4 regions of the Bacillus haynesii genome follow, and region 2 is predicted to be linked to each of the others. Evidence: riboswitches for the same ligand, from Rfam matches in the RefSeq annotation. Region 2 holds a riboswitch; each other region holds the start of a gene.
What was found. Region 2 has a riboswitch for S-adenosylmethionine ahead of H2R00_RS06735 (YezD family protein). Riboswitches for the same ligand answer to the same signal wherever they lie in the genome.
Positions count from the first base shown of each region.

Region 1: another riboswitch for S-adenosylmethionine. It lies ahead of H2R00_RS16010 (5-methyltetrahydropteroyltriglutamate--homocysteine S-methyltransferase); the one in region 2 lies ahead of H2R00_RS06735 (YezD family protein).
Region 3: another riboswitch for S-adenosylmethionine. It lies ahead of metK (methionine adenosyltransferase); the one in region 2 lies ahead of H2R00_RS06735 (YezD family protein).
Region 4: another riboswitch for S-adenosylmethionine. It lies ahead of mtnW (2,3-diketo-5-methylthiopentyl-1-phosphate enolase); the one in region 2 lies ahead of H2R00_RS06735 (YezD family protein).

Region 1 covers NZ_CP059494.1:3,234,915-3,242,624, reverse strand. Annotated here, with positions in the region: gene H2R00_RS16040 (carbohydrate ABC transporter permease) at 1-545, opposite strand, end outside; gene H2R00_RS16035 (carbohydrate ABC transporter permease) at 542-1,480, opposite strand; gene H2R00_RS16030 (ABC transporter substrate-binding protein) at 1,492-2,790, opposite strand; gene H2R00_RS16025 (LacI family DNA-binding transcriptional regulator) at 3,026-4,000, shown strand; gene H2R00_RS16020 (chorismate--pyruvate lyase family protein) at 4,197-4,727, shown strand; gene H2R00_RS16015 (DUF3298 and DUF4163 domain-containing protein) at 4,825-5,508, opposite strand; SAM riboswitch class I at 5,828-5,937, shown strand; gene H2R00_RS16010 (5-methyltetrahydropteroyltriglutamate--homocysteine S-methyltransferase) at 6,011-7,141, shown strand; gene H2R00_RS16005 (glycosyltransferase family 39 protein) at 7,287-7,710, shown strand, end outside.
Region 2 covers NZ_CP059494.1:1,365,852-1,373,561, forward strand. Annotated here, with positions in the region: gene cobA (uroporphyrinogen-III C-methyltransferase) at 1-423, opposite strand, end outside; gene cysC (adenylyl-sulfate kinase) at 575-1,168, opposite strand; gene sat (sulfate adenylyltransferase) at 1,182-2,318, opposite strand; gene H2R00_RS06725 (sulfate permease) at 2,344-3,408, opposite strand; gene H2R00_RS06730 (phosphoadenylyl-sulfate reductase) at 3,420-4,121, opposite strand; gene H2R00_RS06735 (YezD family protein) at 4,208-4,324, opposite strand; SAM riboswitch class I at 4,428-4,534, opposite strand; gene pyrE (orotate phosphoribosyltransferase) at 4,698-5,327, opposite strand; gene pyrF (orotidine-5'-phosphate decarboxylase) at 5,324-6,043, opposite strand; gene H2R00_RS06750 (dihydroorotate dehydrogenase) at 6,012-6,950, opposite strand; gene H2R00_RS06755 (dihydroorotate dehydrogenase electron transfer subunit) at 6,947-7,710, opposite strand, start outside.
Region 3 covers NZ_CP059494.1:4,115,520-4,123,229, forward strand. Annotated here, with positions in the region: gene H2R00_RS20490 (ABC transporter substrate-binding protein) at 1-18, opposite strand, end outside; gene H2R00_RS20495 (alpha/beta hydrolase family protein) at 126-926, shown strand; gene H2R00_RS20500 (DUF2584 domain-containing protein) at 951-1,193, shown strand; gene H2R00_RS20505 (dicarboxylate/amino acid:cation symporter) at 1,234-2,418, opposite strand; gene pckA (phosphoenolpyruvate carboxykinase (ATP)) at 2,669-4,252, opposite strand; SAM riboswitch class I at 4,447-4,584, shown strand; gene metK (methionine adenosyltransferase) at 4,975-6,177, shown strand; gene asnB (asparagine synthase (glutamine-hydrolyzing)) at 6,328-7,710, shown strand, end outside.
Region 4 covers NZ_CP059494.1:1,569,081-1,576,790, forward strand. Annotated here, with positions in the region: gene H2R00_RS07730 (sporulation kinase KinD) at 1-1,292, shown strand, start outside; gene H2R00_RS07735 (aspartyl-phosphate phosphatase Spo0E family protein) at 1,354-1,596, opposite strand; gene H2R00_RS07740 (YkvA family protein) at 1,811-2,143, shown strand; gene fosB (metallothiol transferase FosB) at 2,130-2,594, shown strand; gene H2R00_RS07750 (1,2-dihydroxy-3-keto-5-methylthiopentene dioxygenase) at 2,621-3,160, opposite strand; gene H2R00_RS07755 (methylthioribulose 1-phosphate dehydratase) at 3,180-3,803, opposite strand; gene mtnX (2-hydroxy-3-keto-5-methylthiopentenyl-1-phosphate phosphatase) at 3,764-4,462, opposite strand; gene mtnW (2,3-diketo-5-methylthiopentyl-1-phosphate enolase) at 4,459-5,676, opposite strand; SAM riboswitch class I at 5,761-5,860, opposite strand; gene H2R00_RS07770 (pyridoxal phosphate-dependent aminotransferase) at 5,910-7,100, opposite strand; gene H2R00_RS07775 (carbon-nitrogen family hydrolase) at 7,196-7,710, shown strand, end outside.

The DNA of each region.
Region 1 (7,710 bases), 1.9 Mb from region 2:
GCTCCGTCCAGCTTGGCCGACTCAATCATCTCCCCGGGGATCGCCATGAAAAAGTTTCGGAACAAATAAATATTGAAAGCCCCGGCAAGCGCCGGCAAAATCACGGCAAGGCGCGTATCAACAAGTCCGAGCTTATGAACAATTGTAAACTGCGAGATTAAAATCGTTTCCATCGGCACGATTAAAAGCGCCAGCAATATGGTAAACAGCACTTTTTTACCTGTGAATTGCAGCTTGGCGAATGCAAAGCCCGCCATTCCGTTGATGATGACCGCTCCCGTTGCCACACACAAACCGTAAAACAGACTGTTACCGATATACATTAGTAAATCAAACCGTGACAGCACTTCCCTGTAGGATTGAAACCATTCCGACGGATGAAAAGACGGGAGAAACGCTTTAATACTGCTGATATTGTTGTAAATAGCGGCTTCCGGTTTCATCGATGAAGCGACCATCCAAATCAGCGGAAATATAAACAGAACCGCCAGCAAAACAAGGCATATATATTCCAGTATCGTCAAAGGTCCGAATTTCCGTCTCATCCGCCTTCATCCTCCTTCACCAACTTGCGCTGTGCCAGCGTCACCAATCCAATCATCGTGCCAAACAAGAGCGCAATTGAACTTGCATAGCCGACCATCCGATCAGTAAATCCCGTTTGATAAATATAATAGACAACTGTCATCGTTGAATTGACCGGTCCCCCCTGGGTCATGACCATTGGCTGCACGAGGAGCTTAAACGCACTGATCAGCGTCGTAATAAAGATAAAAACCGACGTCGGTTTCAACAAAGGCAATGTAATATAAATAAACCGCTGCCATTTATTCATACCATCCAATTGCGCCGCCTCGTAGACATCTCCGGGAATGTTTTGCAGGCCTGCTAAAAAAATCAGCATCTGAAATCCGGCTCCCTGCCAGACTGAAACGAAAACAATTGTAAAGATCGCCTGATTAGGACTTGTCAAAAACGGCTGTGGCGGTAAACCGACATGCGTCAGTACGTTATTTATCATTCCTTCATTCGGATTCAGCAAGTACAGCCACAAAACGGAGATGACAACAAGCGACATGACGACAGGGCTAAAGTATGCGACTTTGAAAAACGTATTGGCCTTGCGCTTTTTATTCAACAGAAGGGCCAGCCCGAGAGCGGCCCCGATCTGTAATGGAATCACAAGGACAACAAATTTCAATGTGTTGCTCAAACTTTTCAAGAAAATAGGGTCTTTGAACAATTTGATAAAGTTGTCAAAACCGACAAACTTGCGCAGGTCAGGTGTTAACAAATAATAATCTGTAAATGCGTAGTAAACCGCCATAATCGAAGGAATCACGAGAAACACTGACAAAATCAGCAAGGCCGGACCTAAAAATGTATAGGCCAGCACATTGTCCCGCCACCCTATTTTACTGGCAGGGATTTTTTTCAGCGGAAAGGCCGTCCTTGCTTCTTTCAACGGAATTTTATTCATGGCTCCACCTTCTAGTTTGCCTTATCGATGGCTGATTGCATTTCTTTTGCACGCGTATCCAGAACCGATTGAATATCCTGATGCTGATCAAAGAAGCTGATGTCATCGATCGCTTGCTGAAATGCGCGCGTCACCTGTGGATATGCCGGTGTCACCGGTCGTGCATGCCCCGTTTCTTTCAGCTGCTGCAAGAAGACATTCATTTCATCTGAGAATTCTTTTGCCAGCACTTTCTCTGATGAATAGCGCACAGGCAGCGCGGCGATCGAACGGCTCAATTCCAGGTTGGATTCTTTGTTTGTCATCCAATCGACCAATTTCGCCGCCCATTCCTTGTTTTCAGACGTCTGTGTCATGGCAAACTGCCAGCTTCCTGAAGGGGACACAAGTTTTTTTGTTTTTGGCGAAACAGGATAAGGCATCACACCATAATCGACATTAGGAAAATTTGTTTCCATGTCGGTTACCGTCCAGACACCACTCATTTTCATCGGATATTTTTCCGTTTCAAACGCCTGCTTAACCGGAGTCCGGGTCGTGTAACCCTCTTTCAGCATTGTTTGAATAAATGTCGTCGCTTCAACAGTCGGTTTGTCGTTAAAAACACCCTCCGCTTTCTTGCCATCTTTTGAAAGGACATCGCCGCCAGCCGACCAAACAAATGGCAATAGGGCATAGGTCAGCATTTCGTCTTTTGACTGCAACTGCATATCGATGGCCGGTTTGTCATATTGATTTTTCAGCTTTTTGCAAAGCTCAAGAAATTCGTCCCACGTCCAAGGATCATCAACCGTTGGCAGCGTTTTCAAATCAACGCCGGCGTCCTTCAGCATTTTTTTGTTATAGTAAATACCGACCGACGATTCGCTGACGCCGATCGCATACAGTTTCCCCTCGTAGGTTCCCTGTTGCTTAATGCTCGGCAATAAATCATCCTGGTCTTTGATATACTCATCCAATGGCGCAATTACGCCCGATTTTGCATAAGCCGCCGTATTCGGTCCGTCCAAAGTGATCACATCCGGCAGGGTGTTCGTTGTCAGCGCTGCGTTCACTTTGTCTTCATATCCGCCACCGTTTCCGCTTCTGGGAATGAAATCAATTTTGGCCTCGACGTTTTCAGAGGCATACTTTTTATTAAAAGCGTCCACCCGCTTTTGATAGACCTTTCCTTCTTCACTATCATCAGATACGTGCACCCATATCGTAAGCGTTTTCCCATCTTGGCTATTTGCACTTTTGCTATTGCTGCAGCCCCACATCGCAAACATCAGTAACAACGAAAAAATTCCGAAGAGCCACCTTTTCATCTTTGTCACTTCCCCCCATTTTTCATAAACCAGCAAATAAAAGCGTTTTCAAGTGAATTGTATGTCAACCGGTTTCATATGTCAACCGGTTGACATACTTTTTCCCCCAATTATTCATCCCGGTACATTTCTCAGAAGCATGGCATTTTCTTGCACATATCGGCCCGATTCTCTAAAATAAGTGCGTGACGAGAATTGTAAGCCATTTCAGTAAAAATAGCAGGGGGAAAAGGGAATGAAGCCTAGCATTCACGACGTTGCAAAAAAAGCGGGAGTTTCACCAACAACCGTATCGCGGGTATTAAATAACCGCGGCTATATTAGTGAAAAAACAAAAGAAAAAGTCTATAAAGCGATGGAAGAAATCAATTACTTTCCAAACGATTTGGCCCGCTCTTTATTTCGTAAACGAACTCATTTAATAGGGCTCATCATCCCTAACTCCAGCAATCCGTTTTTCGGCGAACTGGCCTTTCATATTGAGAGCATCTGCGCTGCCATGGGCTACAAACTGCTTCTTTGCAACAGCTTAAACCGCAAAGACAAAGAAGAAAAATACTTGGATATGCTGATGCGAAATCAAGTGGACGGCGTCATCGCCGTGACTTACAACAGGGGAATTTTAAATTATCACCGGCAAAACCTGCCGATTGTCGCCATCGACCATTACTTATCGGAAACGATTCCCGTCATCGGCTCCGATAACTATGACGGAGGAAGAAAAGCGACAGAACTGTTAATTGCAAAAGGCTGCCGGCACATCATCCATATCAACGGACCAATTGAGCTGAAAACACCGGCAAATCTTAGAAGAAAAGCATATGAAGATGTGATGCGACAACACGGGAGACAGCCGATTACATATGAAGTTCCCTTTCATCAAAATTACCGGGAAATCATTTCAAAACTGTTTGATGAACAGCCTGCAGCTGATGGCATTTTTGCCAGTGATGACCTCATGGCCGCTACGGTCATCACCGAAGCAAAAAAACGCGGAAAAGACATTCCCGGGCAATTAAAGGTGATCGGCTACGACGGAACGGAAGCGGTTCAGTCCATCCTCCCGGAATTGACAACCATCCAGCAGCCGATCGAACTCATTTCCAAGACGGCCATCGAGATTTTGTCCAAAGCCATTGAAGGCGAATTCGATGATTTGCCGCTGGAAACCTATTTGCCCGTACAGCTGTTAGAAGGAGAGACGACTTAAAATAATGGGACAAAAAAAGGAGACATTGACGTCTCCTTTTTCCATACATATCCTGATCTATTCAATTATAAAAAAGATAAAATTTACATTACTAACCTAAAATTTAACTTATTTTTCTAGACAAACTCATCTCCACATGATAAATTTAAAGACAAGTTTTCAAAAAATTCTAATTTTGGTGCGGAGGTGCCTTTAATTGAGCGTAAGCCACTTTTTTCCTAAAGCTCTTGTTGCTCTAGTAAAAGACATGTTAACCAAAACCGATGGTTCAACAACCAAAGCGATTGAAACGCTGATCGGCGGCAAAACCGAAATCGAAGTTTTTCAGCAAAATAATATTGATTATGACAAGCTGTCACCTGAAGAAGCGAGGCTGTTTCAACGCGATGATGAGATCTTGTTTAGAACCTCCTCTTTGAAAACAGGCGATGATTATTTATCTTATAATTATGTTTATGTCAAAACAAACCTACTGCCGCTCGCCATCAAACAAGATTTGCAGGAAGAAAGGCTTCCCATCGGAAAAATCATTGCAGAACTGGAGTCAAGGCGTGAAATTTTCAGCACGGGCGACTGCCTGGGAAAACATTTCACACAACTTGTACCTGTTTCAGCAGACCAGACATATGCTTTTAAAAAATATCAGATCATCAGCGGCCGGCAGTGCATGTTCTATGTCTGCGAGCTGTTCGATTTAGAAAAAATCTGCAAACTGACTGCGGGCTAAATCATGCCCGTCAGCTGCCGCTTCATGAAAGGGCTTCCATAATCTCCCCATTTCTCTTTCCTCAAAACAAAAACCCCTGAGAAACAGGGGCTGTTATTTATTGATACACTGTTTTTGGAACGGCAACGACCGGATTTCCGGCGGCATAAGGGGCTACATCGTATTGCTGGAAGACGATCGCAATGCCGTCTTTTGTATAATAGAAAGCCGTGTTTTTACCGAGGACGATGTCTTTCTTCTTCACATCCGGGAAGAAAATGTCGCGGTGTTTTTGGATATAGTTGTAAATGTATGTTTTTGTCTTATCCATTTTCGATTTTGTATTTAAGATGTCGGTTAAATACACCCGTTTTTTAGAGACAAGATCATAGTTGAAAGAGCGGACTGCCGTATTTCCGTGCGCTCCGCCGGAGTAGACATAATTGCTTGTCAGGATGCTCAGCTTTTGGCCGGTCCGGTATTTCACTTCAAAGGACGTTTGGTAATCCGTTTGATATCCGTGCTGTTGGCCGTCTTTCTTGTTTTTCACATAATCTTTGTAGGACTGCTCAATATAATGTTTAAAATCTTTGTTGATCTTGTTTTGGAGAGATTTGGTGCTTACATTTGAAACCTGCGGGTATTTCAAAGCCTTAATGTTTTTGTACGTATGGCTCGTGACCGTCGGTTTTTTTTCATTTGCCGCGTGTGCAGAAGGAAGTGCGGCCGCACTGTACAGCGCAAAAAACAATACCCCTGTCATCAACATTCCGAACGCTTTAAACACTGTTTTTTTGTTCATAAGAACCCTCCTTAATCTGTCATTTTTTATAATACCCATTTTGAAATCAGGTACACATGATAGACCGGTGAACTCGATAAAAAGTTTCTGTTTTTGGAAATAAAAATTGAAAAATATTCTAATTCAACCTGTTCGTTCAACACCTTGTTGACTGTTTGAACGGCTGTCTTGACGAAAAACTCACACATTGATTTGATACGCCCTCCGGTTTAACAGCAGATGAAGAAAATGAAAAAACCAAAGAGTTTTTTTAAACCCATTGACATTTTTATAAAAAGTATTAATATTAAAACTATTAAAAAATCGCATAAAAAGGTTTTCCTTATCAAGAGTGGTGGAGGGACTGGCCCTGTGAAACCCGGCAACCGCTGTCTATGACAGAATGGTGCTAAATCCTTAAGAGCATGTTCGTGCTCTTGAAGATAAGGAGGAGATTGAATATATCAAGCTCTTCCTTATCGGGAAGAGCTTTTTTATGTCTATAAAGAAAGAGGGATGAAGCATGACACAATCAACCGATGTACTGAAGCAAACGCCAGGAAGAAAAATTGGACCGTACAGAGCTGATCAGGTGGGAAGCCTTTTAAGGTCTGAGCCTGTAAAAAAAGCGCGCCTCCAAAAAGCGAACGGCGAAATTAGCGCTGAACAACTGCGCGAAGTCGAAAACGAAGAGATTAAGCGCATTGTCGAAAAGCAAAAAGAAATTGGTCTTAAAGCCGTCACAGACGGGGAATTCCGCAGGTCATGGTGGCATTTCGATTTTCTTGAAGGACTTGACGGCGTAGAAGGATATAGAGCGGACAAGGGCATTCAATTTCATAATGTTGAAACGAAGCCGCGCGGCATTAAAGTAACAAGCAAAGTCGATTTTACAAACCATCCGATGCTGGAAGATTATAAATTTCTTCATCAAGTTGCGGGAACACATACGCCGAAAATGACGATTCCGAGCCCGAATATGCTGTTTTTCAGAGGAAAGCTTGGAGAAAGTCCGTACGAAAATCTGGATGAGTTCCATCACGATGTGGCGCAGGCATACAAAAAAGCGATCCGCGCATTTTACGATGCCGGCTGCCGCTATTTGCAGCTGGATGACACGGCCTGGTCCGTATTTTTCTCAGAAAAAGGACAAGAGCAGATCAAAGCCTTCGGGCGTGAAGCGGATGAGCTCCGCGAGTCCTTTGCCAATACAATCAATGAAGCAATTGCAGGACGTCCCGACGATTTGACGGTGACGATGCATATTTGCCGCGGCAACTTCAAGTCGACATGGGTGGCAGAAGGCGGCTACGACGCAGCTGCAGAAACGATCTTTGACGGACTAAACTTAGACGGACTTTTCCTTGAATTTGATGATGAGCGCTCCGGCGGCTTCGAACCGCTTCGCTATGTCAAACGGAAAGACTTGCAGATCGTCCTCGGTCTCATCACATCCAAATTCGGAGAGCTTGAAAACCCGGATGCCATTAAGCGGCGCATAGAAGAGGCTTCCCGCTTCGTCGACCTGAACCAGTTGTGCTTGAGCCCGCAGTGCGGCTTTGCCTCCACAGAAGAAGGCAATCTCCTGACAGAAGAGCAGCAATGGGAAAAACTGCGTCATGTCGTCGAGATCGCAGAAGATATATGGAAATAACACCTCACCTCATATTTTGAGACATGCTTTTGACGGCATGTCTCTTTTTTTTGCCCCTCTATTACAATTTAAAATTCCTTCTTGATTTGTTCATAGTTTGATCATATTTGCCTTCTATAATGCTCTTTAGTGAGGTGATCGAACAATGATTAAGAAAAGGAATATCGATATATTCCTGGTCTTCATTCTTGTATTATCAGCAGCTTTAAACTTGTACGGCATCTGGAATAATGACACAGACAACGCCTACTATACGGCGGCCGTTGAAAGTATGACCCAAAGCTTTTATAACTTCTTTTACGCATCATTTGATCCGGCAGGCTTTGTAACAGTTGATAAACCGCCTGTCGCACTCTGGATTCAAGCACTCTTTGCACTTGTGTTCGGCGTGCACGGCTGGAGCGTCGTCCTCCCTGAAGCCATTGCCGAAGTGATTTCCGTAGCACTCTTGTACTTCATTGTAAAACCTACCTTTGGCAAAACGGCGGCCAGAATTTCAGCTCTTATTATGGCGTGTACGCCGATTGCCGTTGCGGTCAGCCATACAAACAACGTCGACAGCATTCTCG
Region 2 (7,710 bases):
GAAAGCGACGTTTGAACTCGCTTCCCGGTGTGTCACCGGAATGCCTGCATAAGCAGCAGCGGCAATTCCTGAGGTGATTCCCGGCACGATTTCAAAAGCAACCCCGTGTTCAGCGAGGGTTTGCGCTTCCTCGCCGCCTCTGCCGAATACGAAAGGATCGCCGCCTTTCAGTCTGACTACGGTTTTCCCTTTTTTCGCATACTTGACGAGAAAATGATTGATCGTTTCCTGCTTCATCATGTGGTAGTCCGGAAGCTTTCCGCAGTAGATGAGATCCGCTCCCTCCTTGGCATGCTGTAAAATCTGTTTATTCACAAGCCTGTCATACAAAATGACATCGGCTGTCTGGATGGCTTTTAAAGCTTTGATCGTCAGTAAATCGGGGTCTCCAGGACCTGCCCCAACGATATATACTTTCCCCATCTTAGATCTCCCCCCGATCTGATCAACGTCTTCTTCAATTCATTATAAATCATAAAGAAAGCGTTTGGTGCCTGAAAATATCACAAAAACCAAACGTTTTCTTTATGGAATAGGAAAGTGCATGTGCCGCACTTTCCTATTCACCCGCATTTTATTTCGTTTGATCTTTTACGTATTGGACGAGCTGATTTTTGCACTCCTCCCGGTTATGTGTGCCTGTATCAAGCACAAGCTCAGGTGTTTCAGGCTCTTCATAAGGCGAATCGATCCCCGTGAAAAATGGAATTTCCCCGTTTCTCGCTTTTTTGTACAAGCCTTTCGGGTCGCGCTCCTCACACGTCGCCAAATCGCATTTCACATAGACTTCGTGAAACTCATCTTCCTCGACAAGCTGTCTGACAAGCCCGCGGTCTTCTTGAAAAGGGGAAATGAACGCCGTAATGACGATCGTCCCCTGTTCGACAAAGAGCTTCGCGACCTCGCCGATCCGGCGGATGTTTTCCTTCCGGTCTTCATCGGAAAACCCGAGGTCCTTGTTCAGCCCGTGCCTGACGTTGTCGCCGTCAAGCACCGTGACCTGGTAGCCTTGTTCAAACAACTCACGCGCTGCGGCGTTGGCAATCGTTGATTTTCCTGAACCGCTCAAGCCCGTCAGCCAAATGATTGAGCTTTTATGTTTATTTTTCTCATGATATTCCCGTTTTGTAATGGACGCTTCATGCCAGACAATATCTTTTTTTACCAAGAGATGCTCCCCCTTAAGAAACCCCGGCCGTTAAGCCTTTGATTAATGTTTGAATGACTTCAGGACGGCTGAATGTGCTCGGCGGGAACTCGCCGTTTCTCAGCATGGCCCTCACCTTTGTGCCGGACAAAATGACATGATGTTCTTTGCCGTGAGGGCACGTCTTCGCAGTAGCCATTGACCCGCAGACATTGCAGTAGAAGCTGTGTTCGAATTTCAGCGGCGTAATGCCGATCTCTTCCGGCGCGAACTGATCGAACAGCTCCTGCGCTTCATATGTGCCGTAGTAATCGCCGACTCCGGCATGGTCTCTTCCGACGATAAAATGCGTGCATCCGTAGTTCTTTCTGACAAGCGCATGGAAGATCGCTTCCTTCGGCCCCGCATAGCGCATCGCCGCCGGAAAAACGCCGAGGAAGACGCGGTCTTTCGGGTAGTAGCCGTCAAGCAGCACCTGATAGCTTTCCATGCGGACATCAGCCGGAATATCGTCTGATTTTGTTTCCCCGACGAGCGGATTGAGGAAAAGGCCGTCTACCGTCTCCAGCGCCGTTTTTTGAATGTATTCGTGCGCTCTGTGAACCGGATTTCTCGTCTGGAATCCGACGATCGTTTTCCAGCCGAGTTCTGCGAATTTTTTTCTTGTTTCCAGAGGTTCGAATGTGTGCGCCGGGAATTGCTTGACGCTCCGTTTAATGAGCGTGATCGGCCCGCCCACATAAACGCTGCCGCGGTCAAACAATTTTTTGACACCCGGATGTTCGAGTTCGTCGGTTTTATAGATATTGACGGCTTCCGTTTTCTTGTCCGGCGTATAGATGTCTTCGATCTCAATGACGCCGCAGGTATCCCCATTATAGGTGAGGCGGACGGTGTCACCCGCTTTTAAGCTTGAAGCTTTTTCCCCGTCAACAGGCAGAGTGATCGGAAGCGTCCATACTTCGCCGCTTGATAGTCTCATATTTTCGACAACGGACAGATAGTCTTTCTCTGTCATAAATCCTTGGATCGGGCTGTACGCACCGATTCCGATCAGCTCCAAATCTGAAAAAGCCATTAAATCAAGCTCAATTTCCTGTGCGATATGTTGAAAATCGTATGCTTCATTGACGCGGTTAACCAATACACCGCCGTGTGGTGCTAAACTCATAAACTTGTTTCCCCCTACTTTGTGTTTAAATTCCTCCGCCTTGCTCATGGACGGAGCTGTGTTCTTTTTTGACCGCTCTCATCAGGCTGAGCGTTCCGACAGATGCCAGAAGGACGCTTGTGATGACGATGAGAGCATAATAGTCTCCTTTTAATAAAAGGCTGACCAGCATATAAGATAGGCTTAATGAAAGGAACGGCGAGACGACCCATACTTTCAGCATTGTTTTGACCACTTGTTTATGAAAGACGTTGCCGCCGTTTTTTGCCATTCCCATCCCTATAATAGAAGATGATGTGACTTGCGCAAGCGGAACCGGCAAACCGAAAATTGAACTGATGATGACAAGCCCGGCCCCTGTTCCGGAAAGGATGATCCCCTCTCCTTTTGAAAATCTCGTTATCTTTTTGCCGTTTGTTTCAAGAACGCGCCTGCCCAGTAAAAGGGCGCCTAGCGCGACAAACAGTCCGCCGTAGAGCGTTCCTTCCCCGACTGTCAAAACATGCGCCGCCACCAGAGGTCCGACAGCGTTTGCGACATTGTTCATGCCTGCTGAGAAGGCTTCAAAAAACCCGGTGATCAACAGAATGACCGCCAAAACCTTTGCTTTTTTTCCCGAGGCTGGACGTTTGATCGTTTTTTTCATGATTTTTGCCATCGCAAATGTAAACATAAAAGCGACGATTGGTACAATGACCCAAAATGAGACGATGACAAGCAAAGATTTCACATACAAAACCTGGTAAGCGACACCTACTCCGACAACAGATCCGACTGTCACTTCACTTGTCGAAAGCGGGATGCCAAGTACATTTGCGATAAAGAGCGACAGCGCCGCCGATCCGATAATAATGCAGACGATTTCGAGCGAAATCACCCGTTCAGGAATGATGCCTGAGCTGATCGTTTTCACGACGTTTCCGCCGCCGATGACGGCGCCCGAGAGAACGCCGGCTGCACAGATCAGAAGGGCATGAAACTTCTTTTTGACGGCTTCAGATCCGTAGGCGATTCCCATTGAAGCAGCTGCACCGCTCGCTCCGATATTCATCGCAAAAAACATGCTAAATAAAATGGCGGCAAGTTCCATGACTCATCTCCTTACTCGTGTAATCCGCATTCTGTTTTAGCCGATCCGTTCCAGCGGCCTGATCGAAGATCATCCATCGTAAAGGCCGGAGAGGTGCACGGAGCGCAGCCGATGCTCGGATAGCCTTGATCATGAAGCGGGTTGTATGGGAGATCGTGTTTTGTCACATATCTCCAAATATCCTTCCACGTCCAATGAATGAGCGGACAAACTTTGATGGACTTGAATTTTTCATCTTTGTTCAAAAAGTTCGTTTTGCTCCGCCCGGGCGATTGCTCGCGGCGCAGGCCTGACAGCCAAGCCGGGTAGCCTGATAGCGTCTCGCGGAGAGGAATGACCTTCCTCATTTCACAGCAGGAATTCGGAGCGGTCTTCCATAGTTCGTCCCCATATTCTTTCGCCTGCTCTTCGACGGTAAGCTCCGGTTTTTTCATGATAATCTGAAGGCCTGGATATCGTTCTTTGACAGCGTCGATCGTTTCATATGTTTCTTTAAAATGAAGCCCTGTATCAAGGAAAACGATGACTGCATCTTTTTTAACCTTATAAATCAAATCGATCAGGACGATCCCCTCAATTCCGAAGCTGCACGCATATACGAGCTGATCCCCGTAATGTCCGTACGCCCATTTCAGGACGGACAGCGCTCCTTTATAAGAGTCATCTTCCTGAAAAGAGATGTTTGGTTCCTCCCATGTGCTGTAAGTAAAAATTTTCGGTTCCCCCTTTTTTTTGCCAACAAAAAAACGGCTTCCAGCAGAAAAAAACTGTGAAAACCGCCTCTAGTTTGTCTAGTCAGCTATTTCAATCTTATTTTTTCATTTTTTTCGATTTGAATGACTTTGCCGTCCTGAACAACGAATGTGATCGATCCGTAATTCATGTCTTTCAGCATGTCTTTCATTTTGATGATCACCTTTTCAAGCTGTTCATCTGTCTTCACTTCTAGCTCCTCCTCTGCCCCTTAAAAATTAAAATCTTTCTTCCAATTTTGAAAGAAAGACGAGGAACTCCGCTATTCCTTATCTCTCAAAATGAGGGCATTTTGCTGGAAGTAGCACCTTACGCATCACACGCAGGTTGCCGGGTTTCATCGGACCAGTCCCTCCACCGCTCTTGATAAGTTTGCTTTTGTTATTTTAAAATTTTAGCACAATTCGAATAAAAGTCAACCCGACTTTTTTTATAGGATTAATAAAAAATAAAAATAATCCGATTTTACTATTTTGAAATCTGCAAAAAGGCGCAAAAAAAGCCGTTCTCCCATTAGGAGAATACGGCTTTGGTCATCAGTCCATCCAAGACTTGCTTTCAGGATTCGCCTTCCATTCTTTCAGTTTGGCGGCATCCTGTTCGCTGATATATCCACCGGCAAGCGCAGCCTCTGTCAACGTATCATAATCAGTTAGCGTGTAATATTCAACGCCCGCTTCGCTGAAGGCGGCGGCGGCTTTTGGAAGCCCGTAAGTGAAAATGGCGGCGACGCCGAGCACTTCACATCCCGCCTCTGTAAGGGCGGCGGCTGCTTCAAGGACGCTTCCGCCCGTTGAAATTAAATCTTCGATCACAACGACTTTCTGTCCTTTTACAACGGCTCCTTCAATTTGGTTTCCTTTGCCGTGCGCCTTCGGTTTGCTTCTGACGTAGCACATCGGCAGGCTCAGTCTGTCAGCGGCAAGCGCGGCATGGGGGATTCCCGCGGTTGCCGTACCGGCGATCATTTCGGCTTCGGGAAATTTGTCTTGAATCAGTCCGGCAAGCCCTGAAGCTATATCATGCCTTACTTCCGGATATGAAAGCGTCAAACGGTTGTCGCAGTAGATGGGCGACAGGATGCCGCTCGCCCATGTAAACGGCTCATTCGGGCGCAGGAAAACTGCTTTGATTTTTAATAAATGGTTTGCAATGTCTGTTTTCATGCCTTGGTTCCCTCCCACTCATGTCCTATTCTTCTGTAGGCTGACACAGGATCTTCCGCCTGTGTAATCGAACGGCCGACAACGATCGCCGATACGCCTTTTTCCCGTGCGTATGACGGCGTCGCCACCCGGACCTGGTCGTTGTTTTTGTCATCTGCCATGCGAATTCCGGGTGTCACGGTCAGAAAACCTAAAGACACAGCCCGGTAAATGTGTTCGGCTTCATGAACGGAGCAGACGACGCCGTCAAGTCCGCTTTCTTCAGCCAACTTGCTGTAGTGAACAACTGCATCGAGAAGCGGTGTTTCAATCAGCAGTTCACGCTGAAGCATTTCTGAAGACGTGCTTGTCAGCTGGGTCACGGCAATTAATGAAGGGCGTTTTTGGCCTGCCGGAGTCCCCGCTTCAAGGCCTTCAAGCGCCGACTCCATCATTTGTTTTCCTCCTGCTGCGTGCACATTGACAAGACTGACGCCAAATCCCGCCAGCCTTTTCATCGCCTTATATACGGTCGTTGGAATGTCGTGGCACTTTAGATCGAGGAAAATGCGGCAGCCGCGCTCCTGCAACTTTTCAAGGATGGCAGGTCCTTCTTGATAAAAAAGCTCCATGCCCACCTTAACGAATAGCTCTTCCTCTTGAAACCGGTCCAAAAACGCATATGTTTCCTGTGCTGATGCAAAATCAAGCGCGATGATGGGCGGCGTATGTTTCATCCTTCCAGCTCCTTCCGACACACTCGTTCAACGAATCGGATCCGTATTTTTCTAAAACGCGCGGCAAATCGTCGATGATTTCGGGACAAGCAAACGGATTAACGAAGTTTGCCGTGCCGACGGCGACTGCGCTCGCACCCGCCAGCAAAAACTCAAGCACATCTTCGGCTGACTGGACGCCTCCCATGCCGATGATCGGAATGCTCACCTTTTGGCTGACTTCATGCACCATTCTGATGGCCACCGGTTTAACGGCAGGGCCTGATAATCCGCCGGTTTTATTCGCCAAGATCGGCTTTCCCGTTTTTAAGTCGAGTCGCATCCCGATCAGCGTGTTGATCATCGTCAGACCGTCCGCTCCCGCTTCTTCTATGGCAAGAGCGATGTCGGTTATGTTCGCAACATTCGGCGAAAGCTTCACATAGACGGGAACGCTTGCAACCTCTTTTACCGCTTTCGTCAGCTCGCCGGCCATTTCCGGCTGTGTGCCGAAGGCGATGCCTCCCGTTTTCACGTTGGGACAAGAAATATTCAGCTCGAGCGCATGAACGTTCGGCGCTTTGCTGATTTCTTCAGCCACTTCCACATAATCGTCGATCTGCGAGCCGGCGACATTGGCGATAATCGGCGTATCGAACTGTTCGAGCCAAGGCAATTCGCGTTCCATGACAGCCTCTAAACCCGGATTTTGCAGGCCGATGGCATTGAGCATGCCGGCTTGTGTCTCGGCGACGCGCGGCGTCGGATTCCCGAAGCGCGGCTCGCTCGTCGTCGCTTTAATCATGATCGCACCGAGACGTGATAGATCGTAAAAGTTCGCAAATTCTCTCCCGAATCCAAAGCAGCCTGAGGCCGGCATGATCGGATTTTTCAATTGAAGGCCCGGCAAATTGACTTCAAGCCTCATAACAGCACCTCCTCAGCTTTGAAAACAGGGCCGTCAAGGCATACCTTCACATAAGACGTTTCGCTTTCTTCCGTATGGCAGACACAGGCAAAGCAAGCACCGATCCCGCATCCCATGCGCTCTTCCATCGACAGATAAACCTCTTTATCCGGATAGCGCTGTTTTAAAGCTTTCAGCATCGGCGTCGGTCCGCAAGCCATTATGCAGTCAAACTGAAGCCTCTCGTTTTCAATGACATCTGTAACAAATCCCTTTGAACCGCGGGTGCCGTCTGCGGTTGCCACATACACCCGGCCGAAGCGGCTGAATTCCTGTTCGTAAAAGACATCTTTTGCAGAAGCAAATCCTAACACATGGATCGCGTGCACCCCTCTGTTTGTCAGCTGTTTGCTCAGCTCGTAAAGCGGCGGAACACCGATCCCCCCTCCGACGAGAAGAGCCGTTTTCCCCGGTTCAAGCGATTCAGCCGGAAAACCGTTGCCGAGCGGACCGAGGACATCGATCTGATCTCCTTCCTTTTTTAAAGAAAGGAGGCTCGTGCCCTCCCCATCCTTGCGAAAGATGATGGTCACCTGCCGGGCGGCTCTGTTGATATCAGCGATGCTGATCGGCCGCCTCAAAAGCGGTGTGAGGGAGTCTGAGACCTTGATGTGAAGGAACTGGCCGGGAGCGCCGCAAACTTCGGCAATCTCCCCTTCCAGTACCATTTGATAAATATGATCCGCGATACACTTGTTTGAACGGACTGTCATATACCCTT
Region 3 (7,710 bases), 1.5 Mb from region 2:
AAAAAAGAAACGCTTCAAACCGATTTCCCTCCTTTGATTTCGGTTATTTTCGGCATAAAATAGTTTATGTTATATACTAAACAGGTGTGAGGGGCAGCTGCGGATTAAAAGAGGTGACGTGACGAATGTGGATAGAAAAAAGAAAATTTCCATCGCCGAACAAAGATGTGCGTCTGTTTTCCGTCACATACCTTTCACAAGGACTCAAGGTTAAGGGGCTCTTGGCCGAACCGGCCGCTCCCGGATATTATGACGGATTTTTGTATTTGCGCGGCGGAATTAAAAACGTCGGGATGGTCAGACCGGGCCGAATCGTCCAGTTCGCTTCACAGGGCTTTGTCGTTCTTGCTCCGTTTTACAGGGGCAATCAAGGAGGAGAAGGGGATGAAGACTTTGCAGGTGATGACCGGGAAGATGCTTTTGCCGCTTTTCGTCTTCTTCAGAAGCACGAACTTGTAAAGGACGGACGCGTTCACATTTTTGGCTTTTCCCGCGGCGGGATCATGGGGATCTTAACGGCAATCGAAATGAAAGATGCGGCCGCTTCGTTTGTGTCTTGGGGCGGTGTCAGCGATATGGTCATGACCTATCGCGAACGCAAAGATTTGCGGCGGATGATGAAGCGGGTCATCGGCGGGACGCCTGAAAAGGTTCCTGAAGCGTACGAATGGAGGACGCCTTTTGATGAACTGGAGAAGATTGAAGCGCCCGTGCTTTTGATCCACGGAGCTAACGATGAAAATGTCTCCATCGAGCATGCGCGGCGTCTTGAGCGCGAACTCCTGCAAAGAAACAAGTCTGTGGATACGTGGTATTTCAGTCAATACACCCACTATTTTCCTCCGCGCGAAAACAGGCGGATTGTAAGAGAATTGTCTCAATGGATGAAAAGCCGCCCTTGGACAAGTTATGGTAAACTAAAGTAAAAGAGAAAAGGAGGGGGACTTTAGGTGGGAATGCCAGTTGAATTTAACACGATGATTGTGACAAAAGGAAAAGAAACGCGGGTTGAGGAAAATGTATTTACACTCGAGAAAGAAGGTTATCGGGTTTACCCTCTTCATGTGCCGCTTGAAGTCAGAAAGACTAAGCGTGGCGACATTACCGGCACCGCGCAGGCGGAGCGCCTTGAATGGTCAGACGGACGGACTCATTTAACATACAGGCTCGTATCATTAAATTCGACGAATTAAAAAAAGCCAAGGCGCGGATAGCGTCCTTGGCTTTTCTTTATTATGCAGGCACATCTTCCTCTTTTCCGATTCCTTTTTTGGAAGTCAGCCTGTGAATCAGCATGGTGAGAGCTCCGTCTCCTGTAACGTTTGTTGCTGTACCCAAGCTGTCCTGAGCAAGGTAAAGAGCGATCATCAGTGATACGCTAGTTTCATTAAAACCGAGCATCGACTGCAACAATCCGGCCGCGGCCATGACGGCACCACCTGGTGCACCGGGCGCTGCGACCATTGTGACGCCAAGCATTAAAATGAACGGCATCATGATCGAAAAAGTCGGCGTTTGACCGTTTAGAATCATCACGCCCATTGCACAGCTTGTCAGTGTAATCGTGCTTCCTGACAAATGAATATTGGCGAGGAGCGGAACGGCGAAGTCAGCCACTTTTTGGCTTGCCCCCGTTTTTCTGACTTGCCTCAGCGTGACGGGAATCGTTGCCGCTGACGATTGTGTGCCGAGCGCGGTGAAGTATGCCGGTGCCACGATTTTCAACAGCGACAGCGGATTTCTGCCGTTTGCAGCACCCGCAACGGAGTACTGAATCAAGAGTATGACGAGGTGAAGCACGATGATCATCACGAAAACTTTTGCAAATACGGATAAAATCGTTTGCACCTGACCACCGAACGTCATATTGGTGAAAATACCGAAAATATGAACAGGCAGTAACGGAATAATAATATATGATATCAGCTTTTCAACGATCGTTTGAAATTCATCAAACGCGTTTTTCAATGTTTTTCCGGGCAGATAAGCGATTCCGATCCCCATGATGAAAGCAAAAATCAGTGCGCTCATCACGCTCATAAACGGCGTCATTTCAATGGTGAAAAATCCTGCTTGCAGAACTTCTTCCGGATTTTTAAACTCCTGCAGCTGATGGCCGGAAATGATCGCGGGAAGAAGATTTGAACCGACAAGGTACGCCAGGAGGCCGGCAAAAATGGTTGACGTGTAGGCGATACCTGCTGTAATGCCAAGGATTTTTCCGGCGCCGCGGCCGATTTGTCCGATGCCGGGAATAATAAAAGCGATAATAATAAAAGGAATGACGAATTTAATGAAGCTTCCAAAAATATCATTGAAAGTAGCTGCCGTTTTGACGAACCAAAGCGGAGCAAAGCTTCCGACGATAACACCAAGAATAATTGCCGTAATGATCCTCGGCAGTAATCCAAATTTCATAGATGTGTCCTCCTGATATATACAAATGTTTTTATAATATTATCATATGAAAGATTTCTTTTGTTAAAAATAAAAAAAGTCTGTATTTTCAAATAATAATGTTTGTGAATTGGGAGCGCTTTATCATAGGCTGTGCTTGACTGTCATCTTGATCATTGCCCAGGAAATGGCATCGGTCGTTGATAGGAGAAGAGGATTTTTGATAAACTGCAGCAGCGCAGGTCTTCTGCGCTGCTGCAAGCGGGCTGAATTATACGAGCGGTCCTCCGGCTTTTTCGATGTTTTCGGTATTGGAGAACTTTTTGAAATTCTTTTTGAATGCATTTGCCAGGTGAATCGCTTTTTCCTCGTATTCGTTTTCATCTGCCCAAGTTTTGGCCGGATCAAGCACTTGATCAGGCACACCCGGAACGTGGACCGGTGAATGAAGTCCGAAAATGCGGTCAGTCCTCATTTCGGCGTTATCCAGTTCTCCTTCTATCGCGGCCTGAACCATCGCTCTCGTATAAGCAAGGCTCATTCTTTCCCCGGTTCCGTATCCGCCGCCGGTCCAGCCTGTATTGACGAGAAAAACGCTGACGCCGTGTTCATCGATTTTTCTTCCGAGCATTTCAGCGTACACGTGTGCCGGAAGCGGGAGGAACGGTGAACCGAAGCAGGTCGAGAATGTAGCTTCAGGAGTGGTGATTCCGCGTTCGGTGCCGGCGAGCTTGCTTGTATATCCGCTCAGGAAATGATACATGGCTTGTTCTTTCGTTAACTTGCTGATCGGAGGAAGCACGCCGAAAGCATCTGCCGTCAGAAATACGATGGTCTGCGGGTGTGCGGCGATGCTCGGCTTGACGATGTTGTCAATCGCGTCAATCGGGTAAGCCGCTCTCGTGTTTTCCGTATAGAATGTGTCGGAATAGTCCGGCTTTCCGGTTCTGCTGTCGACAACGACATTTTCGAGAACGGAACCGAAGCGGATCGCATTGTAAATCTGCGGTTCTTTTTCTTCGCTTAAGTTAATGCACTTGGCGTAGCAGCCTCCTTCAATGTTGAAAACGCCTGTGCTGGACCAGCCGTGTTCGTCGTCACCGATCAGCTTCCGCTTCGGATCGGCGGAAAGCGTCGTTTTGCCTGTACCTGACAATCCGAAGAAGAGAGCTGTTCCGCCTTCCTCGCCAATGTTTGCCGAACAGTGCATCGGTAAAATGTTTTGTTCAGGAAGAAGATAATTCATAATAGAAAAAATCGATTTTTTCATCTCTCCGGCATATTCGGTGCCTCCGATTAAGATCGTACGCTTCTCAAACGACACGATGATAAACGTTTCAGATCGAGTCCCGTCAACGAGCGGATCGGCTTTGAAATGCGGAGCGGAAAGAATCGTAAACGGCTGTTCTTCAGGTTTTTTATCATGTTCTTCAGGTCTGATGAACAACTGTCTTGCAAACAGGTTGTGCCAGGCGAACTCGTTAACAACTGTAATCGGAAGCCGGTATTTTTCGTCTGCTCCTGCAAACCCTTCAAATACATACAATTCATCGCGTTCCTTTAAATAGCTGAGCACTTTTGTGTGCAGCCGGTCAAAGGCGGCTTCTGAAATCGGCTGATTCACCGCGCCCCAATCGATTTTGTCCTTTGTGCTCGCTTCTTCCACAATGAATTTGTCCTTTGGCGAGCGGCCGGTGTATGTACCGGTTGTTGCCCGCACGGCTCCGGAAGATGTCAAGACTCCTTCTTTGCGCTCAAGAACTTTTTCAACCAAAAGGGGAACGGATAAGTTCAGCTGAACGTTTTTGCCCGTTAATAACGTTTGTAAGTCAGTTGTTAAATCTACAGAATTCATAAAAAACCTTCCTTTGCATGTTTTTTAATGTGTATAACATTAATGTAGAATTAGTATAACACATTTACTCTTATAGTCTATACCGTTTCTTCATTTTTCGTTCGGGTTTTTTCTCGAAGGACAAGTTCAAATTTATTTCGGCCGATATTGACATTACAAGCCATTTTAAGATAAGATATTTCATTGAGCGGATACTCTTATCCCGAGCTGGTGGAGGGACAGGCCCAATGAAACCCAGCAACCGGTTTCTCTTATTAATGGAAAAAAACAGTTTCTGAGACAACTACGGTGCTAACCTGATGCAAGGTGTTCAATACCTTGAGCGATAAGAGTGAAAGGCACGCAATACCAGACCCTTTCCTCAGCGAATAGGAAAAGGTTTTTTTATTGCATAAATCGATATACAAAAATTGCTAAAAAAACTGCCTTCAGGAGGAAGGTACTCGGCGTTTTTCACAGGATGTGAAAGGTTTTAGCCGAGTATCAAGCAGGAGGAAGGTACTGGGCGTTTTTCACAGGACGTGAAAGGTCTAGCCGGGCAACCAGTCAGGAAAAATTCTGCTAAGGGGAATTTCGACTCAGAATCTCGTCAAGAATAGCATATGGAAATTGTTTCAAAACGAGAGCGTATGAAGCCCGAGTATCGTCATATAATCAAGAGGGACGAGATCCGTATCATACTTAAGATCACGGCTGATCTTCATATACAGGAGGAAACATAAATGAGCAAAAACCGTCGGTTATTTACATCAGAGTCAGTTACGGAGGGACATCCGGACAAAATTTGCGACCAGATTTCGGATAGTATATTAGACGAAATTTTAAAGAAAGATCCGAATGCCCGCGTTGCCTGTGAAACATCTGTGACAACCGGATTGGTGCTGGTAAGCGGTGAAATCACGACGTCCACATACGTCGATATTCCAAAAACAGTCCGCGAAACGATTAAAGAAATTGGCTACACACGTGCAAAATACGGTTTTGATGCCGAAACTTGCGCGGTCTTAACGTCTATAGATGAACAGTCTCCAGACATTGCAATGGGAGTCGACCAGGCTCTTGAAGCGCGTGAAGGAGCAATGAGCGACGCTGAAATTGAAGCGATCGGAGCCGGAGACCAAGGTTTAATGTTCGGTTTTGCCTGCAACGAAACAAAGGAACTTATGCCTCTGCCGATTTCGCTTGCTCACAAATTGTCTCGCCGTTTGACAGAAGTGCGTAAAGAGGAAATTCTGCCGTACCTGCGTCCGGACGGAAAGACACAGGTAACTGTTGAGTATGATGAGAATAACAAGCCGATTCGCATCGATACAATTGTCATTTCGACTCAGCATCATCCTGAGATTTCGCTTGAACAAATTCAGCGCAATCTGAAAGAGCACGTCATCAATCCGGTAGTGCCAAAAGAGCTGATCGATGAAAACACGAAGTACTTCATTAATCCTACGGGCCGTTTTGTTATCGGAGGACCGCAGGGGGATGCTGGTTTAACAGGACGCAAAATCATCGTTGACACCTATGGCGGATATGCCCGTCACGGCGGCGGAGCGTTTTCCGGTAAGGATGCGACAAAGGTTGATAGATCTGCAGCTTATGCTGCGAGATATGTTGCGAAAAATATCGTCGCCGCAGGTCTTGCTGATTCCTGTGAAGTGCAGCTTGCCTACGCGATCGGTGTCGCACAACCGGTGTCCATTTCAATCGATACATTCGGTACAGGCAAAGCGAGTGAAGAAACATTGATCGAAGTGGTTCGCAAAAACTTTGATCTAAGACCTGCCGGCATTATTAAAATGCTCGATCTTCGCCGTCCGATTTACAAACAAACGGCAGCTTACGGACATTTCGGCCGCCTCGATCTTGATCTGCCTTGGGAGCGCACAGACAAAGCAGAGCAGCTGAAGAAAGATGCATTAGGAGAATAACAATAACAACCGCATAGCCGCTTTATTAAGCGGCTTTGTTTTTCGATGGCAAAAAGCGGGCGGATGTGAAACGTTTTTCTTTAAACACTTGTCTAATCAAGAAGCAGACTTTGATTTCTGCACGAAATTTAAAAAATCGGAGGCAATACTATGTGTGGATTTGTAGGGGTATTCAATCATCGCCCATCATCCGAGACAGCAGCCCAGGAAGAACTGATTAAACAAATGAATGAAATGATTGTACACCGCGGTCCGGACGATGATGGGTACTATCATGATGAGCATGTAGGCTTCGGATTTAGAAGGCTCAGCATCATCGATGTGGAAAACGGAGGACAGCCTCTGTCTTATGAAGATGATTCCTACTGGATTATTTTTAATGGAGAAATCTATAACTATATAGAACTGAAAGACGAACTTCTTTCAAAAGGATACGAGTTCAAAACCGATTCAGATACGGAAGTTTTACTTGCGACTTACCGCCACTACAAACAGGAAGCCGCTTCCAAGCTGCGCGGAATGTTTGCTTTTTTAATCTGGGACAAAAAAGAACAGCTCCTATACGGAGCGCGCGATCCGTTCGGCATTAAGCCGCTCTATTTTACGAAAACGGACGGCCACGTTTATTTTGCATCAGAAAGAAAAAGCCTGATGGCTGTCGATGCTGACTTGGAATTGAATGAAAAAGCGCTGCAGCAGTATACATCGTTCCAATTTGTACCGGAGCCTAAGACGCTTGACAAAAAGGTGCAAAAAGTAGAACCGGGCCATCAGTTTACCGTCCGCCCGGGCCAGGATATTCAATTTAAAACATACTGGAAAGTTCAATTCAAGCCGGTTCAGACCGAAGAAGACAAGCTTGTTCAGGAAGTAAGAGACGCGATTTTTGATTCCGTAAAAGTCCACATGCGGAGCGATGTGCCTGTAGGTTCCTTCCTTTCCGGAGGCATTGACTCTTCCTTTATCGTGTCTGTGGCGAAGCAATTCCATCCGAACTTAAAGACGTTCTCTGTCGGCTTTGAACATGAAGGCTTCAGCGAAGTTGACGTTGCGAAAGAAACCGCTGATAAGGTCGGCGTGGAAAACTTCAGCGCGATCATTTCGCCTGAAGAATATATGAACGAGCTTCCAAAGATCGTCTGGCATCTGGATGATCCTCTGGCAGATCCTGCTGCGATTCCTTTGTATTTTGTCGCGAAGGAAGCGAAGAAGCAAGTTACGGTTGTTTTATCCGGAGAAGGGGCAGATGAGCTGTTCGGCGGTTACAATATTTACCGAGAGCCGCTTTCATTAAAGCCGTTTGAGCGAATCCCGTCCCCGCTGAAAAAGATGCTTCTTCGAGTAGCTTCAGCGATGCCGGAAGGAATGAAAGGGAAAAGCTTTTTAATGAGGGGCTGTACACCTCTTGAAGAGAGATATATCGGTAACGCAAAGATTTTTGAAGAAGGCATGAAATCAAAACTTCTTCGCCAGTATGACAGCAACCTCTCTTACTGTGACGTGACAAAGCCGTATTTTGAAGAAAGCAAGTCC
Region 4 (7,710 bases), 200 kb from region 2:
TCAACCACCCTGTTAATGAGCAGCATATCAAACGAATCCTGACGGAAACGTATAAAAAAGAACCGCGTTTTTCAGCTTTATACCTTTTAAATGAAGACGGCGATGTTATGGTGAGCACGTCTACCGTCAAAGAAAAAAAGGCGCTTTCGTACAAGAACATTCTGCAAAAAGCGGAAAAATCAAAGAAATCCGTGATCACAGACGATATACATACAGTGTCGGACAGGCTGGAGCTGAATATATTTACTCCTGTCTTTGACAGCGAAGGCAGAACGACAAATTTTCTGCTGGCTTCGATCCGCGTCGATTATCTGAAAAATATCATGAACGTCTTAAGCCCTGAGCTTTACATCAAAATTCTCAATCAGAAGAATCAAATTGTCTTTACGGCAGGCCATTCTCCTCCTGAGAAGCCGGACGGCGGTACCGTCGACGCTTTTTTGGACCAGATCGACTGGAAGCTTGAAGTTTATCCGGAACCGGTCCAGCTTGATGAAATCGTTCACAGTCTTCTGCTGTCATTTTTAAGTATTTTCATTCTGCTGAATATTATGTTCCTCCTGCTCCAGTATGTGCTGCTGAAGCGGCGGACAAAGCAGGAGCGCGCCCAAAATGAAGCGCAGAAGCTCGAATTAATCGGCACCCTGGCGGCGAGCACCGCCCATGAAATCAGAAACCCGCTGACAGGTATCAGCGGCTTTATCCAGCTCCTTCAAAAAAAATATCAATCAAAAGAAGATCAAATGTATTTCTCAATTATCGACCAGGAAATCCGGAGGATCAACCAGATTGTCAGCGAGTTTCTCGTGCTCGGAAAGCCGACGGCAGAGCAGTGGCAGCTCAACGCCATGAATGAAATGATTGACGAGATCATGCCGATTATTCATTCTGAGGCAAATTTATATAATGTGGAAGTGGAAGTTCAAGACTGCGGAGAAGATCCGGCTTATGTATATTGTAAAAAGGATCATATTAAGCAGGTTGTCTTGAACGTCGCCAAAAATGCTCTTGAATCGATGAAAAACGGCGGAAAGCTGCTCATTCAAATCGAACATGATCAAGAGAAGGCGCAAATCATTGTGAAGGATATCGGAGAAGGTATTCCAAAAGAAATGATGGAGAGTATTTTCCAGCCTTTTGTCACGTCAAAGGAAAAAGGAACAGGACTCGGCCTTGTCGTGTGCAAGCGCATCATTTCCATGTACGGGGGAACCATTCAAATCGAAAGCGAACGGCATAAAGGAACGACTGTGACGATAATGCTGCCGACTTCAAAGGAACAGGATGACTGAGGCTTCCCCGTTTCCTGTAAAGAGCCTGCCTTCCTTACGGCAGCTCTTTTTCGTTCATCCACTATGCCGTATATTTTTCAACGCTCAGACAGTCGATGCAGCCTAAAAAATCTTGCAGCAGATTGTCCGGCGCGTTTTCATTCATAGACAATTTTTGATATTCATAGATTAATTGATCCAGCTCCTGGCTCCGTCTGATCGTTTCATCCCCTGTATATCCATAGATTTCAGCGGCTTCAACCATCATTTGCCGCTTCTTGCTGATGGAAACGAGCAATGCTTCTTTTTCAACATACCTTTGCATACGCTTCACCCCTTACCGACATATCGTTTCTTAGAACCATCCAGATTTTGCGTACTTGAGCATTATTACAGATTATACTTATTTTGTAAACCTATTTTTCAAAAAAATATTTTGAAATCGAGTATAATAGATTTGTGGAATTAAAGGTGTAATACCCATCGATGAAATATGGTAAACATCTTTACAAGAGTTCATGCGGATAGAAGGAGGTTTTATGATGCGCCAAATGATGAAAAAACCAGTTTCAAGGCTCCGAACCGTCTTTGCCGTGAAAGAAGCGTATTCAGGCCTCTTATTGTTTTTCAGAGCATTTAGAGCCTGGAGAAAGGGAGACTACCCCTTATTCCCGAAAAAAACGATTTTACTGGCCGCGCTGGCATTTATTTATGTGCTGTCTCCGATCGATTTGATTCCCGATGTTCTCGCAGGCATCGGCTGGCTTGATGATGCGGCTGTACTCGCTTTTCTGTTCAGACAGATAACCAAAGAGCTGGACGGATTTGAAACACATCTAATGGGAGGAATAAACGGCAATGGCAAACAATAAAATTCTCGGCATCAATCATCTCTTGTTTTCGGTCTCTGACCTGTCCGTCTCTATTTCATTCTATGAAAAGGTGTTTGATGCCAAGTGGCTCGTAAAAGCCGAGAAAACCGCTTATTTTGACCTGAACGGCATCTGGCTCGCATTAAACGAAGAGAAAGACATTAAGAGACAGGAAATTCACGACTCTTACACCCATATCGCGTTTTCGATTCAACAGGAAGATTTGCCGTTCTGGGAAAAGAAATTACACGATTTAGGTGTAAACGTGCTAAAGGGCAGAAAACGGCACGAAGGCGACAAAGATTCAATTTATTTCTCAGATCCAGACGGCCATAAGTTCGAGCTTCACACCGGCTCTGTATTTGACCGTCTTCAATACTATCAAAATGAAAAACCGCATCTCTCATTTCATGAAGGCCACATCAAGGCCCTTTATGACAGAAACAAATAAAGAAAGCGTCCAAGTGGACGCTTTCTTTATGGCCGGTTCACACTCTCTTTCTCATAAATCGGCACCCAGCCCTCTGTCGTCACAAAGATTCTGACAGCCACGACTTTCCGGTCTTCCTGAAGCGTGAAATAATGGCGGGTGTTTTCAGGAACGGAGATCAAATCCCCCGGATTTAAGAGGACATCAAAAAATGTACCGTCCTTTCCTTCTATCGCAAAGATGCCGTGGCCGCTGACGATAAATCTGACTTCATCGTCTGTATGATGATGCTCCTGTTTGAAATTCTTCAAGAGCTCATCGAGTTTCGGATTTTGGTCGGAAAGCGAGATGACATCGCTCGCTTTATAGCCGCGGCGTTCTGAAATGTCTTTGATTTCAGCGGCAAAGACGTCTAAAATCTCCTGTTTCTCTTCATCGGTCAAATCGTATTTTTCTTTTAAGCCGGCCGGTAGTTTTGTGATGTCCCACTTTTCATAAATAACCTCCTGCCGCTTTAGAAATTGTTCCACTTCTTCCTGCTTTTCAATGGTCGTGTTTTGTTCATCATGGATCCGAATTGTCGCCATGTTTTCTCCCCCTTTTTAATTAAACGTGATAAGCCTGCAAAGCTTTCAGCTTTAAATGCCAGCTGAACAAGAATTCATATGCTTCAAGCATCCGCTTTGCTTCAAATGCCGTTTTTCCCCAGACGGTAATACCGTGGCTGCGAATCAGCACTGCGCCTGAATCGCCTGAAAGGTGCCCGGCAAAATCCGCCGCCAAATCCGGAATATGAGCACTGTTTTCGATAATCGGGATCGTCACCTCCGCATTTTCCTCCCAAAGCCCGAGCGCCTTTATGATTTCCTGGCCTCTGAATGTCACTTGCTTTTCTTTTGCATAAAGCTCTGAGATGACATTGTTGTCAATCGTATGGACATGAAGACAGCAGCCGGCGTTTGTATTTTGATAGACAAAGGTGTGCAGCAGCGTCTCCGCCGACGGCTTCAGCGCATGTCCGGTCTCCGCCGGCCTCCCCTCTTCGTCCGCCAGCAGAAAATCCTCCGCGGTCTCTTTTCGCTTATCTTTTCCGCTTGCCGTGATGAGAAATCGCAGCGGGCCTTCTGATACTTTGATTGACAGATTACCGCTTGTCGCCGGGAACCAATCCCTTTCCGCAAGCTCTTTTTTTACCTCGGCAAGTTCCTGCCGTTTTTGCTCAATAGCCATCCTTTCACCTCCGCGGTCTCTTCAAGTATTCGTTTTGCATCGTGGAAATCGCCGAATGCTGCGTGCTTCAAACCGAGCCCTTCACATTCGCGCAGCAAATAATCGCGCGCGATGCACAAGTCGGAACATTTGGCAGCTTCAACATCTGTAACAGAGTCCCCGATCATGACAACAAAATCGTCCCGACCTTTCAGCCGGCGGATGATGGAAGGCTTGCAGCATCCGCATTCATTTCCGCAGCCCCCGTCACACGGATACGGCCAGCGGATCTCGATATTGCGGCCTGTGAAGCCGGCCTCGTTGCAATAAATGCGGTTCTTTTCAACAATTCCTTCAAGCAGGGGATAGACGAAAAAATCCATCCCTCCGCTCACGACGTAAAACGGAAGACCCTTCTCATCCAGGAAAGAGACAAACTCTTTAAACCCGGGGCGGATCTCGGCTTGTTTCAGTACATATGCCGTAATGTCTTCTTTCAGGCTGCTCGGCAGCAATTCAAACATTCTGCCGACTCCGTCCTTAATCGATATGTCCTTGGACAGAACCCCGTCTTTTAAAGCAATCCACTCTTTTGGAGCAAATTGTTTCATAATGCTGATGATGTTGTCGTTTGTTGTGATCGTTCCGTCAAAATCACAAATGATAAGCGGCTTCCTCATACAGAAACCTCAACCCTTCCCCATTTTTCAAGGGCGAGCTTCAAATCGGGAGAACGCTTTGCTTTTTCTTCGACAGGCTCCGCTTCCAGGACGGCATCAATGACCGCCCGAAACGCTCTTCCTCCGCCTGCCGCTCCGTTTGGATGACCGTGAATCCCCCCGCCTGCATTGATGATATGGTCAATGCCAAAGTCTTTCATCAAGAGCGGGACCATGCCGGGGTGAATACCGGCCGACGGCACCGCGAATGTCGGTTTAAAAACGTCTTCCTTCGTGCATTCATCGTATATGGCAAGCGCAGCCCGCTTCGGCAGAGCAACGCTTCCGTACGGAGAAGGGAACAGGCTGAAATCAGCACCCGCATACCGGTTCAGCTTGCCGAGCAAGAGCGAATGGGAAAAACCGTAATGCGGCGACGAAGTGAGTGCGCCGCTTACTGCCGGGTGCGCCATGATCGGCAGCGGAATGTCGTCGTCTTCCGCAAGGCTTTGCAAAACATCGAGCCCGTAGGCATACACATTAAGCAGCAAAACATCGGCTCCGAGCTCGGCTGCTTTTCTCGCCTTCGATTTCAGCTCCATTGTCCTGCCCGTCAGATTGACGGCATACAGGGTTTTACGCCCTGTTTCTTCAAAGGCAGCCTTAAGCACTTTCCTTCCTTCTGTGATTCGTTTTTCAAAGGGGGCACTGCCTGTTTCAAATAAGATTTCATCGTCCTTGATCAAATCCACTCCGCCAAGCGCCTGCTGCCTCAGCTGTTCCTTCAAGTCTTCCATATCGCGGCCAATGACGCCTTTAAAAATGCTCATCAACAGAGGCCTTTCAAATTCGCCGATTTTTTTCCGGATCCCGTATACGCCGAATTTCGGACCCGGCAATGATTGTTTAAAATACTGCGAAAACTCCAAATCAGCCAATTTGATTTTTCCATCGAGAGACAGCTTGCCAAAAACGGTCGTCAGCACAGCGGGAATGTCGCTTGTAAAATTGGCTTCCGGATAGGCGATGGTAACCGTTGCCTGTTTTTCCCCCAGTGCGCTTTCTGTTTCTTCGACCTTGACGACGCGTCCTTTATGCTTTTTCAGCTGCTCCTGCTTTAAGAGCGGCAGATCTGTCCACGATCCGACCGTCAGCCCGATCGCGATTTGCTCAGCCCGCTTTTCTGCGTCACATCCTGGATCTGCCAAAATATATGTTGCCAAAAGTTCACTCATTGTGTAGCTCCTTCCTGCTTCATTCATATAAAAAAACCTCTTTTGCTGCTTTAGCTAAAAGAGGTTTCGCTTTTCAGGTTCGAATCCTTATCTCTCAGCGTCAGCTGCAAGAATTAGCACCGTGCTTAAAAAGTCGGTTGCCGGGCTTCATCGGGCTTGTCCCTCTGCCTGCTCTTGATAAGAATATTGATTTTATAAATTATTTTGAATTATCCCATCGTTTTTCCCGATTGTCAATGACTGTGGCCGGTCTTTTTGAATATATTCAGCTCGGCAATACGCGAAGCCGCTTCCCGGAGCCGCTCTTCGCTTGTCAAGAGGCCGACTCTCACGTATCCTTCTCCGTGTTTGCCGAAGCCGATGCCGGGCGCTGTGACGACGTTCGCTTTTTCGAGAAGCAGATCGGAAAAAGACTCAGATGTATATCCGTCGGGAACAGGCATCCAGGCGAAAAAAGATCCTTGCGGAGCATCCGCATGCCAGCCGATATCGCGGACCGCACGAATCCATGCATCCCGCCTTTTTTCGTAGCGCTCATTTTGCTCCTTGACACACGCTTGATCTGATAGGAGCGCGGTCGCCGCGGCGTCTTGGACCGCTTTAAAGAGGCTGACATACATATGGTCCTGATAAAGGTTCAGCGCTTCGATCACAGAGGCGTTGCCAACTGCAAACCCGACCCGCCATCCAGCCATATTATACGTTTTGGAAAGCGTGTAAATTTCGATTCCTGCGTCTTTTGCCCCCGCCGTTTCCAGAAAGCTGACAGGCCTCTTGCCGTCGTAGCCGATCGCGCCGTAGGCAAAATCGTGGACGACGCAAATTCCGTTCGACTTGGCAAACCGGACGGTCTCTTCGAAAAAAACAGGTGTGGCTTGGGCACCGGTCGGATTGTTCGGATAATTTAAATACATGAGCTTCGCTTTTTCTTTCACTTCCTTCGGAATCCGACTGTAGTCAGGCAGAAACTGATTGTCCGCTGTAAGCGGCATCGTTTCCATGTTCGCTCTTGCCAGCTCAACGCCCGACCAGTAGTCGGGATAACCCGGATCGGGAACGAGCACGGTATCCCCCGAATTTAACAAACATTGCGGGAGCTCGACAAGACCGGCTTTTCCGCCGAACAATACAGCGACTTCGCGTTCGGGATCGAGCTCTACGCCGTATTCCCTTTGATAGAACGCGGCTGCCGCCTCCTTCAGTGAACGACTGCCGCGAAAGGAGGAATACTGATGGTTTTCAGGGTTGCGGACGGCTTGCGCCATTGTATCAACGATGTGATCCGGTGTCGGCTGATCCGGATTCCCCTGACCGAGATTGATCACATCATGGCCGGCGGCAATTTTTTCATTCACCTTTTTGACCAAGGAAGCGAAAAACTGCTCAGGCAGCTGTTTCAACACATCTGAAAGCTCAAATTTCATACGATTCACCCGCTTTTGAAAAATTCTTGAAATGATAGTCCATCATCATATATTGTTAAATGTAAAATGTAAAGAAAAAAATGAGGTGATCCAGATTGAAGCTGACAATTTCATGCCTGCAATTCGATATCGCATACGGAAATCCTTCTGAAAATTTCAAAAAAGCGGAGCAGCTGATCGAACAGGAAAGCCGAAAGGCGGATGTCTTTCTCCTTCCCGAGCTGTGGACGACGGGTTATGATTTAAAAAATCTCGGCTCCATCGCGGATGAAGAAGGCAGGCAAACGAAGAGATGGCTGCAGGAAACGGCAAAAGCAAACCGGGTCCATATCGTATGCGGCTCAGTCGCCGTCAAGAAAAAAAGCGGTGTATACAATATCATGTACATCGCAGACAAAAACGGAAATTTAATCAAAGAATACAGCAAAGCTCACCTTTTTCAGCTGATGGACGAACACCTCTATTTGTCATCTGGCTCAGGCGACGGGAGCTTCGAGCTTGAAGGGATCACGGCTGCGGGGTTTATCTGCTACGACATCCGATTCCCGGAATGGATCAGAAAACATACGAGCCAAGGTGCAGGCATCATCTTTGTATCGGCGGAATGGCC